Linked DNA regions of Thermogutta terrifontis. Each later gene encodes a partner of the first gene's protein in a complex. Links are inferred from orthologs where the notes say so. Each region holds a gene or a part of one and is shown on either strand. Other genes may lie near its edges.

Region 1 (4,740 bases):
TCGGCGAAGTAGTGTTTGAACCGCGGCAGGTTGTCAGAGTCTGCTGGCACGATCAGTGTGATGAGCTTGTAGGAAGCAGGCGGTCCGAGAACAGAAAACACAGCATAAGAGAGAGTGAGCCGTGAGTCAGCTTAAACGTTTACAGCGGCGACGGTTGCGGCGAATGTATCGGGTGCGTAACAAACTCAAGAGGGTCTCCACGCGACCCCGATTGAGCGTGTTCCGCAGCCATAAACATATTTACGCCCAGATTATCGACGATACCCAGGGGCGGACCCTGGCGGCGGCCAGCACGGTGGAAAAGGACATCCGCGACATGGTGGGCGGATATGGTGGCAACATCCAGGCGGCCACCGTGGTGGGACGCATCATCGCTGAACGGGCCCTGGCCGCGGGTATTCGCCAGGTCGTGTTCGATCGCGGACCGTATAAGTATCATGGTCGGGTGGCGGCCCTGGCGGATGCTGCCCGCGATGCTGGGCTGGATATCGGGCCCAAGAAGGAGGTTCAGGCGGCTTCTGTACAGGAAGAAACTGACAAGAAAGGCCAGAAGACAAAAGGTGGCGGCAAGGCCGAAGCCACCAATAAAGGCAAAGGTGGGGAGAAAAACAAATCCTGATTGTGGATACAGAGAAGTAAGGGTCACTCATGGCAACAGACCTTGAACCGATCCGTGGCCAACTGATCGAAAAAGTCCTCAGCGTCCGCCGGTGCGCGGCCGTCGTTAAGGGGGGACGCCGGTTCAGCTTTACCGCGCTGGTGGTCGTTGGTGACGGCATGGGCAAAGTAGGCTGGGGGTACGGAAAAGCGAATGAGGTCCCACCGGCCGTTGCCAAGGCGATCAAAGACGGAATGCGGCGGATGAAGCCGGTTACCGTTATCGATGGCACGATTCCCCACAAGGTGTGGGGAGAATTCGGAGCCGCCAAGGTCGTGCTCATCCCGGCAGGACCGGGAACGGGCGTCATTGCGGGTGCGGCGGTGCGGGCGGTCTGCGAGGCGGCCGGGATCAAAAACATCCTGACCAAAAGCTACGGAAATACCAACCCCATCAACCTGGTGAAAGCCACGATGAACGCCCTCGAACAGTTGCGATCGAGGGCTGAGGTTGAACGATTGAGAGGGACATCACTGGCATGAATATTGATCAGGTCAACCGAGGTATCGTAAAACATAAAGCGCGAAAGAGAGTCGGCCGGGGACCCAGCTCGGGACACGGAAAGACCTGCGGTCGTGGGCATAAGGGTGCACGGTCCCGGAGCGGTTGGCGTCAGAAGGCCGGCTTTGAAGGCGGTCAGATGCCCCTTATCCGTCGCGTGCCTAAGCGGGGCTTCAATAACGCGCGATTCGCACCCCGGATTGCCGAGGTCAATGTGGAGGTCCTTGAGAAGCTGTTTGCCGATGGGAGCGAGGTGAACCCCGAGGTCCTCAAGGAGCGGGGGGTGATCAAAGGGGCGTTTGACGAGGTGAAGATTCTCGGCGATGGCGAGCTCACCAAGAAGCTCGTCGTTGCAGCCCATCGGTTCAGCCGCTCGGCGAAAGAAAAGATTGAAAAGGCCGGTGGTCAGGCGGTGGTTCTGCCGGGTAAAACACCCGTGGAGGAAAAAAAGAAACAGAAGAAGGCGGCCACGACCTGATGACGCGGTGAAAATGGATTAGCTGGCAGTGCCTGACACGGGACGGTCCGGTGTATGTGGGAAAAAATTCGCATTATCTTCACGATCCGTGAACTTCGTCAGAAGATCCTGCTAACGCTTCTCCTTCTGGCGATTTACCGTATCGGTGAGCAAATTCCCGTGCCGGGCGTCAATACCGAGCGGATGACAGCCATTTTCCGCAGCGAGGCCGCCGGTGGGTTCCGCGACCTCCTGGATCAGATCACCGTGTTCGCGGCCAGCCGCCTGGACCAGGCCACCATCTTCGGCCTGGGAATCATGCCCTATATCTCGGCATCGATCATCTTCCAGCTTCTCGCCAGTGTTTATCCGCCCCTCGAAAAGCTGAAGAAGGAGGGGCCGGCGGGCTATAAGAAGATCAACGAGTACACGCGCTACGCCACTGTGGGAATTTGCATCATCCAGAGCTGGATGTATGTGGCCTGGCTAAGCGCCCAGGGATTCGTGCGCCCGGAGTATACCTACGGCGAAGGACAGGGCGTTTACTTCTCCTGGTTCCTCATGGCCGTCATTACGATGACGGCGGGGACCACCTTCCTTATGTGGCTGGGGGAGCAGATCGATGAGTACGGCGTGGGTAATGGGATTAGCCTCCTTATCATGGCGGGAATTTTGGCCCGGATGATCCCGGCCTTGTATCAGGAGCTGCGGCCAGTTTTCGACGAGGGGCTTGAGCTAAGCAGCACTGGCGGCAAACTCGGGTTCGACACCCTGGCTGTGCTGTTTGTCCTCTTCGTCTCGGTTGTGGCGGGAGTCGTCTATATGACCCGCGCGCAGCGGCGGATCCTCACGCAGAGTGCGAAGCACGTGCGAGGTCGCCGTGTGTACGGGGGAGCTCGGGATTATCTGCCGCTCCTTGTCAATCAGGCGGGTGTGATGCCGATCATCTTTGCCAGCAGTCTCCTGCTGTTCCCGCTGACGTTTTTCCAGACGCTTGCCCATTGGTATCCCGGATCGGCGTGGATCGCCGCCCTCGCTAATGTCTTTCACCGTGGGGACGGTTTCTGGTACAACGCGATGTACATCGGGTTGATTTACTTCTTCTGCTACTTCTGGACTGCGATCACTTTCAACCCCAATGAGATTGCCGAGCAGCTCAAGGACAACGGAAGCATTATCATGGGCTATCGGCCGGGGCGTCGCACTGCGGAATATCTCGAAAAGGTGATGGTGCGAATCACCTATGTGGGGGCGGGCTTTCTCGCGGCGGTGGCGATTATCCCGACGATCGTCGCGGACTGGCTGGGAGTCAACTATCAGATCGCTCAGTTCTACGGCGGCACGAGCCTTCTCATCGCGGTGAGCGTCGCCTTCGATCTGGTGCAGAAAATCGATAGCCACATCGTGATGAGAAACTACAAGGGCTTGCTAGAGTAACGTGGGCTTCGTTCGGTACATTCCCCGGTGAGGTTAAAGGTGGGGCGGATGAGTCGTTTCGTTTTGGCTTCGGGCGAGGGTACAGAGGATGAGAATCGTATTCATTGGGCCTCCGGGAGCGGGAAAAGGGACCCAGGCGCAGAAAATTGTCGAACGGTACATGATCGCGCATTTGTCCACGGGTGACATGCTCCGTGCGGCCCGGGACGCTAAGACGCCCCTCGGGCTGAAGGCCGACGAATTTATGTCGCGGGGGGAATTGGTCCCCGACGACATCATCATTGACCTGATTCGGGAGCGTCTGCAATCACCGGACTGCCGCCGCGGTTATTTACTGGATGGGTTTCCCCGGACGATCGCGCAGGCGGAGGCGCTCGACGCGATGCTGGCTTCCCAGAATACCCCGCTCGATGTGGTGCTGGAATTGCAGGTTCCGGAGGATGAGTTATTCAGGCGTTTGGCCGGACGAGGTCGGGCGGACGATAAACCGGAAGTCATTCGCCAGCGACTCGTGGCATATCGAACGCAGACAGAGCCCCTGCTGGATTACTACCGCCGAAAAAACTTGCTCCGCAGCGTCGATGGGGTGGGGACGGTGGATGAGATTTTCGAGCGTATTCGTGCCATCCTCGACGAGTTTGCCGGGGCGTAATGAGCCGCAGGTCGGCGGGAGGGGCCTCCGAAGAGACCAGGGAGTCTACGAGGTGTGATCAATTTGCGCTCGCGAAGCGAAATCCTAAAAATGCGGAAGGCGGGGCTGGTCGTATGGAAGGCCCTCCAGCTTGTGAAGGCACTCGTGCGGCCCGGCGTGAAAACGAAAGACATTGACCAGGCCGTCGAAGAGTTTTACCGGAAGTGCAAAGCGGAGTCGCTGTTTAAAGGATACCCGGGCAAAGTACCGTTCCCCGCCGTGACGTGTATCTCGGTGAACGACGAGGTCGTTCATGGAATTCCTGGGGAGCGGGTCATCGCGGAGGGGGATATCGTCAGCGTTGATACGGGATGCCGGGTCGATGGTTGGTGTGGGGATGCCGCGGTGACAATTCCCGTTGGGAATGTGGCGCCGCAGGTGGCCAGACTGGTGGATGTGACCAAGCGGACCCTGGATCTGGCCATCGAACTGGCGGGGAAGAAGACCTACTGGAGCGAGGTGGCGGCCGCCATGCAGGACTACGTGCGAAGCCACGGCTTCAGCGTAGTCGAGGCCTTTGTCGGGCACGGAATCGGGCGGCAAATGCACGAAGAGCCCCAGGTGCCCAATTTTGTCAACGAATTTTTCCTCCGCCGGGGGGATTTTCGTCTCCAACCAGGGTTGGTGATCGCCATCGAGCCGATGGTCAATTTGGGCACCAAAAAGGTGAGACTGAGCCGTGATTACTGGACCCAACTAACGGCAGATGGAAAGCCGAGCGCCCATTTCGAGCATACCGTTGCAATCACCGAAGAAGGGCCATACGTCCTGACGGGGCCACTCGGTCCGATGGACGAGCAAATGGGGTTTGATCCTGAAAAGGAGGGGTGTCTGGCCCTTCTGGAAATCGAAAAACAATCTTCATGATGCCCTGCACCCGAGGGCCATTGTGGGGTGGGGACGCTTGAGCATTCTCACCTAAGAGCGTTATACTTGAATTTTTGCCTACTCCGAAGGACTGTTACGGGGGATAATCGGCAATGAAAGTGCGAGCAA
Region 2 (6,066 bases), 420 kb from region 1 along the record:
CTTCAAACCGAAGACGGTCTTCACATACTGGGCAAATTCCAAAAATGGTCGCGGTTCGGGAAGAATTCCTAGACGCCCTGTCCCCAGGGAAGGCTCCGCGGGCAACGGTCGAAGAGGCCGAATGTCTGTGAGCTTCAACCGCTCCGCCAAAAGTTGATTTATGCCCTGTGCGGCAGAATCGAACGAGGTATGAGGTGAAAATACCGCAATCTTTTGAGCGGCCAGTTGCCACAGTATCCAGCCTGACAATGTTTCTGTGGTGATAGCCTTCAAAGGTGTGAAAGGCACCGGGTGGTGACTAATCACCAGGTCAGCCCCTTTCTCGATTGCTTCAGCCACCGTTCTTGGCGAAAGCGTGAGGCACGTCATGAGCCGACCGACGGCTCGCGCGGGGTCGCCCAGCAGCAGGCCGGTGTTGTCCCAGCTTTCTGCAAGGTCGGGCGGACAGATCTCCCGGCAGGCACTGCAGAGGTCTGCGACGGTCGGTTGAGGGGTCATAAGGCGGCTCCGTCAGGAAAACCGTAATGCACATGCGGTATTTTTCGTTTAATAAGAGATACGATTTTCGTCCTATTATGTTCCCTCCGGAAGTATGGGGGCAGATGGACCTAAGGCTGATTCCTGCGTCGCCGCGTGGAAGAATTATCGTCCATTCAGCGGGTAGGCGGGAAGGCTGGGATGGCTATCGGCGCGCCAGACGGCTCGGTCGCACCAGCTAGATTTCCATTATTGGTCCGATTTTTGTGCGATGAGCCTGGCAGGTGGTCCAGGGGGCATATTGATTTGTGGAAGCTGCCGCTGTCTGGGGGCGAACGAGGGGGCAAAACCCTGTCCTCGCCGTGTTTTCGCCAATAAGGGACGCCGATCGCGGCAAGGTTTGGAGGTGGAGGACATTCAGTCCGGAGGCACGCTGCTGTCTCGTGTTTAGCCCGCCGTGGGGGCGATTCATGGATTGCCCCGGCAAGACGTTGGACCTGTTACTTTTCCCGGATGTTAACGAAAAATCGGGGCAAGTCCGTTGGAAAAACGTGTTGACGCCCAGCCGTGTTGGTGCTAAGTTGCGAATTCGTGTGAAGTTGTGATGCAAAGTGCCGTTTTTCGGACACGGTTGGCAGATCATCTTCACAACAGGGCGTGACGAAAAGCCTACAATAAAAGTAGGATTTGGCGGATTTTTATCTTAGGGAGCTTTTTGGCGCGGCTTTTGCATCAGCCTGCCAGACTGCGCGAAATCTCTGCCTTGTGATACAATCGGGGCGCGGACCGTGCCTGTTGGTCAGAGGACGCGTAGCCGGCGCAGGTTCGTCTGGAAAGCCTGACCCGGAACGAGTACTTCAAGCAAGCAACCAAAGAAAGAATTTCCGTATAAAGCCATGGAACTTCTCGAACGACTGTGGGATTTTGCGACGGATACGTTTGTGGTGATTGGCCAGGCCGTGGACAGGACGCTCACGTCCCTGTTCGGCTCGGCCAATGCCCGCTATTTGCGGAAACTCCAACCCAAGGTTCAGGCCATCAATGACCTGGAACCTCGTTATCAGAAAATGACCGATGCGGAACTCCGCGAGCAGACGGACAAGTTCCGCAAACGTCTGGAAGCCGGCGAGACTCTGGACGACCTTCTCATCGAGGCCTTCGCGGTCTGTCGGGAGGCATCGCGACGGGTTTTGGGGATGCGGCATTTTGATGTGCAATTGATGGGAGGGATGGTCCTTCACGCCGGGGCCATTGCAGAGATGGTGACTGGTGAAGGGAAGACCCTTGTGGCAACGCTCCCGGCCTATCTCAATGCACTGGAAGGGAAGGGGGTCCATGTCGTCACCGTCAATGACTACCTCGCTCGCCGCGACATGGAATGGATGGGCCCACTGTACATGTTCCTCGGGTTGACTGTCGGCGCCATCCAGCACGACATGGGAGCGGTGGAGCGTCAGAAAGCGTACAGTTGCGACATCACGTATGGAACCAACAACGAGTTCGGTTTCGACTACCTCCGCGATAACATGCGGCTGGCCGCTAAAGGCGACCCTCGCTATCCGCCGGAGTATCAGCAGGTTCAAAGGCGGCTCCACTACGCCATTATCGACGAGGTGGATAATATCCTCATCGACGAAGCGCGAACCCCGCTCATTATCTCGGGTCCTGCCCACGATGATATTTCGCGATACAAGCGGGCGGATCAGATTGCCCGGCAGCTCATTCGAGATGTGCACTTTGTGGTCAATGAAAAGGATCATACCTGCCACCTGACGGAGGAAGGCATCCGCAAGGCGGAGGAACTGGCGGGGGTTGAAAGCTTTTACACGGCCGGCAATCTGGAATGGCCTCACCTCATCGATAACGCTCTGAAAGCCCACCATCTCTACAAGCGCGACGTCCACTACGTCGTGGAAAACAACCAGGTCATCATTGTCGATGAGTTCACCGGTCGCTTGATGTATGGGCGGCAGTGGAGCGACGGTCTGCATCAGGCGGTGGAGGCCAAGGAAGGTGTTCCCATCAAGGAAGAAACCCAAACGCTGGCCACCATCACCATCCAGAATTTCTTCCGCCTGTATGACAAAATCTGCGGAATGACGGGAACGGCCATGACGGAGGCCAACGAATTCTGGAAGATCTACAAGCTGGAAGTGGTGGCCATTCCCACGAACAAGCCGCTCCGCCGCATCAATTACCCGGACGTCATCTACCGCACCGCCCGGGAAAAATACAAAGCGATTGTCGACGAAATCGAACGCATGCACAAATGGGATACGGTTTGGTATTCCCGCTACGAATACGAAGTGGGACAGATTTTAGAGGAGGGCGAGGAGGAAATTGTCTTCCGCACCAAAGAAGGCGAGCGGAAGGTCATCCCTCGTTCCAAGATTCATAACATCGAAAAGAAGGGGCGGCCCATTTTGGTGGGGACGGTCTCGGTCGAGAAGAGCGAAATGCTCTCGGAGATGCTCACAAGGCGGGGAATTCCGCACCAGGTCCTCAACGCCAAACACCACGCGCGGGAAGCGGAAATCATTGCCCAGGCCGGACGAAAAGGAGCGGTCACGATCGCCACCAACATGGCTGGTCGTGGAACCGACATCATATTGGGTGGCAATCCCGAGGCCAAAGCCTGGTCCATTCTTCAGCACAAGTACCGCAGTCGTTTGGACGTGCCGCGCGAAGAGTGGGAAGCGCTTGTTAAGGAAATCGAAGAAAAGGAGCAAATGAAGGCCGAGGGGCGAGAGGTAGCTCGGCTGGGCGGCCTTCATGTGATCGGTACCGAGCGGCACGAGTCGCGGCGGATTGACAATCAGCTTCGCGGACGTGCGGGCCGTCAGGGAGATCCAGGGAGCAGCCGATTCTTCCTGTCCCTGGAAGACGATCTGATGCGCATTTTCGCGGGCGATTGGGTGAAAAACATTCTCACCCGACTTGGCATGGAAGAGGGGCAGGCCATCGAAAGCCCAATGGTGACGCGCCGTATCGAAGCCGCCCAGAAAAAAGTGGAGGAACGGAATTTTGAAATCCGCAAGAACCTGCTCGAATACGATCAGGTGATGGACGAGCAGCGGAAACGAGTGTACGGCTATCGACAGAAGATCCTGGAAGGGGCGGATTGCCGGTTGCTCATCCGCGAAATGATTCGGGAGCAGATCGAAAAAAATCTGAACACCTTCCTGGACAAGAATTACGGGGCAGAGACGTTCGCCCAATGGATCAGCAAACAACTTTCAGTGGAATTCCGGGCACGGGAGTTCCGGGGGATGGATTTTCCCACCGCAGAAGCCTATGCCCGAGACCACGCCGAGCGAATGGCCGAAAGCCAGATTTTCGACCTGATCGAGGAAAACCTGCCTGAGGAAGCCGAGGAAAGCGACTGGAACTGGGAAGCCTTGACCAAATCGGTGAACACCCGGTGGCGTCTCAATCTTAAAGAGCGGGATTTGCGGCGGATTCCCCGCGACCAGCTTTCCGAATTCCTCATCGAAAAGGCCCAGGAGTCGATTCGCACCGTTGATTTAAGCGAGGGAGCCAAATTCCTCGATCCTGACTTCGGACTCAAGTCGGCGATTAACTGGGTCCGCAGCAAGTTTGGGATCGAGCTTACCCTCGAGGACCTCCGCGATCGGGAACCGGCGGCCGTCAAGGATTATGTCTATGAAGCGGCCCTCAAAGCCTATCGTCAGAAGGAAATCGAACTGCCGCTAAGGGTGGGGCTGAGCCGATTCGTGACACAAGACGCCCTGGGACGAAGAACGTACGATCGGGAAACGCTGGCGCGATGGGCGAAGGCACGCTTTGGTCTGGAATTGACCGAGGAAGACCTGCGGCAGCGATCGTGGGAAGAAATTTCCGCCCTTTTGTGGGAAGCCAGTGAGCGTGACTATGAAAGGACGGAGACCCTTCGCGCCGAAGGCGAATCCTTGCTTGCGAGTCTGTTCGAAGGGAGTGGCGAGGATGCAAGGGCGAAATGCCCGCGCAACCATCCCCGGCTTGTGGAATTCTGCCGCTGGGTTCATGAACACCTGGGGATGGAACTGACTCCTGACGAAGTCAGCCGCATGGAACGTCGCGATCTGGAATGGAAATTCCGCGACGCCTTCAACGATCGCTATTCTCCCGAAATGCGGCAATTGGAGCGATTCCTCGTGCTTTACACGCTGGATAGCGCCTGGAAGGACCACCTGTTGGTCATGGATCACCTGCGGAGTGCTGTGAGCCTGCGGGGCTACGCTCAGGTGGATCCCAAGGTGGAATACAAGCGCGAGGGAATGCGGCAATTTGAACTGATGTGGGAGTCGGTGGCCCGTCGCGTGACGGACCTCATCTACCGCATGGAACAACTGGATGACCGGTTCGTGCGCTCGCTGTGGCGGGAGACGCGGGCGGTTCACGACAGCACCACATCGAGTTCAGCCATCCAGGAAACGATGAAGGAGCAGCAGGAAACCATTGATTCCACACAACAGACGGGAGGCAAACGCCAGCCCATCCGCAAAACAGGCCCGGATGTGGGTCGAAATGATCCTTGCCCATGTGGTAGTGGCAAGAAATATAAACACTGCTGCATGCGGAACCGCGGCGCTGCCTGAGAATATGCCCACGTGCGGTGATGATCGGGGCACCAGTCGCGGCTTCTCGATCAGACTAAAATGGAATCGAAATTGAGCGGGGTATTTTGATGTGACCACGGTTTGCGGGGAAAGGAGGCCCCGATGATCTCATTCATGGATCTTGCCTACCTTGCCGGGTTAGGCCTGCTGTCGCCGATCTGGGTTTGGCGACTGTTGAGGCATCCCCAGAAGTATCGGCAGGGATGGCGGGCCAAGCTGTGGGGCGACGTGCCTCCGCGAGAAAATGCTCAACCATGCCTGTGGTTCCATGCGGTGAGCGTCGGGGAAGTCAATCTCCTGAGACCACTCCTGGTCGAGGTCCAGCGCCGACTCCCGCATGTGGATATTCGACTCAGCACCACAACCCGCAGCGGCTTCGAAGTCGCAAACAAAAAGTACGCGGAATTGGCCCCCTTTTTTACACCTTTCGATTGGAGCTGGGCTGTTCGCCGCGCCGTGGAGCGTATTCACCCATCGGTGCTCGTTTTGACTGAGCTCGAGATCTGGCCCCAGCTCATCGCGGAGGCCAAAAACGCCGGCGCCCGGGTTGCCGTGGTTAATGGTCGCCTGAGTGACCGGAGCTTTCGCGGTTATCGAGCGGCCATGCCGTTTCTGAGATCAACCTTTCAGAAACTTGATACGGTCGCCGCCCAGGATCAGCGTACAGCCAAGCGATTCATCGCCTTGGGTGTGCCCCCTGACCGGGTGTTTGTCACGGGATCGTTGAAATTCGACGGCGCCGAGTGTGATCGCGGCAATCCCCACACTCAGTCGCTACGGGAACTGGCGCGGATAGCTCGCGACGAAACGGTGTTTCTGGCAGGGAGTACCCAGGAGGGCGAGGAGGCCGCCGCACTGGAGGTGTTTCGGCGATTAGCGCCGACTTTTCCGCACCTGCGACTCATCCTCGTGCCACGCCATCCAGAGCGGTTCGACAGTGTCGCCGAGTTGCTTCGCGCAAGTGGTCTGC

What was found.
Region 2: the proteins of secY (region 1) and secA are in contact, whole or in part, in a crystal structure (PDB 3DIN), measured with the Thermotoga maritima proteins. The link is inferred for Thermogutta terrifontis from one-to-one orthologs. Residues at the interface, in WP_004081795.1 of Thermotoga maritima: Glu108, Gly109, Glu110, Glu111, Ala236, Glu237, Arg238, Arg239, Ile240, Thr241, Ile242, Gln243, Tyr244, Ala245, Arg246, Arg247, Val248, Thr249, Gly250, Arg251, Arg252, Val253, Tyr254, Gly256, Ala257, Ser258, Thr259, Tyr260, Leu261, Pro262; in WP_004082002.1 of Thermotoga maritima: Glu261, Ala262, Arg263, Lys300, Ala301, Arg302, Thr303, Ile304, Ile305, Leu323, Tyr324, Asp325, Pro326, Val329, Ser330, Tyr333, Ile336, Lys340, Phe345, Val349, Glu363, Phe364, Tyr374, Ser375, Gly376, Gly377, Glu393, Ile395, Thr482, Ser483.

What each region holds. Positions count from the first base shown.
Region 1 is NZ_CP018477.1:1,386,324-1,391,063, forward strand. Bases 909-3,872 are described here. They hold secY (preprotein translocase subunit SecY), read left to right. Parts: upstream 909-1,691; coding sequence 1,692-3,053; downstream 3,054-3,872. Other genes in these bases: rpsE (30S ribosomal protein S5), read left to right, coding at 909-1,140; rplO (50S ribosomal protein L15), read left to right, coding at 1,137-1,637; THTE_RS05280 (adenylate kinase), read left to right, coding at 3,142-3,705; map (type I methionyl aminopeptidase), read left to right, coding at 3,760-3,872. Also shown: rplF (50S ribosomal protein L6), read left to right, coding at 1-12; rplR (50S ribosomal protein L18), read left to right, coding at 122-619; more of rpsE, read left to right, coding at 649-908; more of map, read left to right, coding at 3,873-4,611; rpmJ (50S ribosomal protein L36), read left to right, coding at 4,725-4,740. UniProt on the Escherichia coli protein: The central subunit of the protein translocation channel SecYEG. Consists of two halves formed by TMs 1-5 and 6-10.
Region 2 is NZ_CP018477.1:1,805,512-1,811,577, forward strand. Bases 986-5,275 are described here. They hold secA (preprotein translocase subunit SecA), read left to right. Parts: upstream 986-1,373; coding sequence 1,374-5,075; downstream 5,076-5,275. Other genes in these bases: THTE_RS06845 (3-deoxy-D-manno-octulosonic acid transferase), read left to right, coding at 5,199-5,275. In the rest of the region: THTE_RS06835 (Nif3-like dinuclear metal center hexameric protein), read right to left, coding at 1-498; more of THTE_RS06845, read left to right, coding at 5,276-6,066. UniProt on the Escherichia coli protein: Required for protein export, interacts with the SecYEG preprotein conducting channel.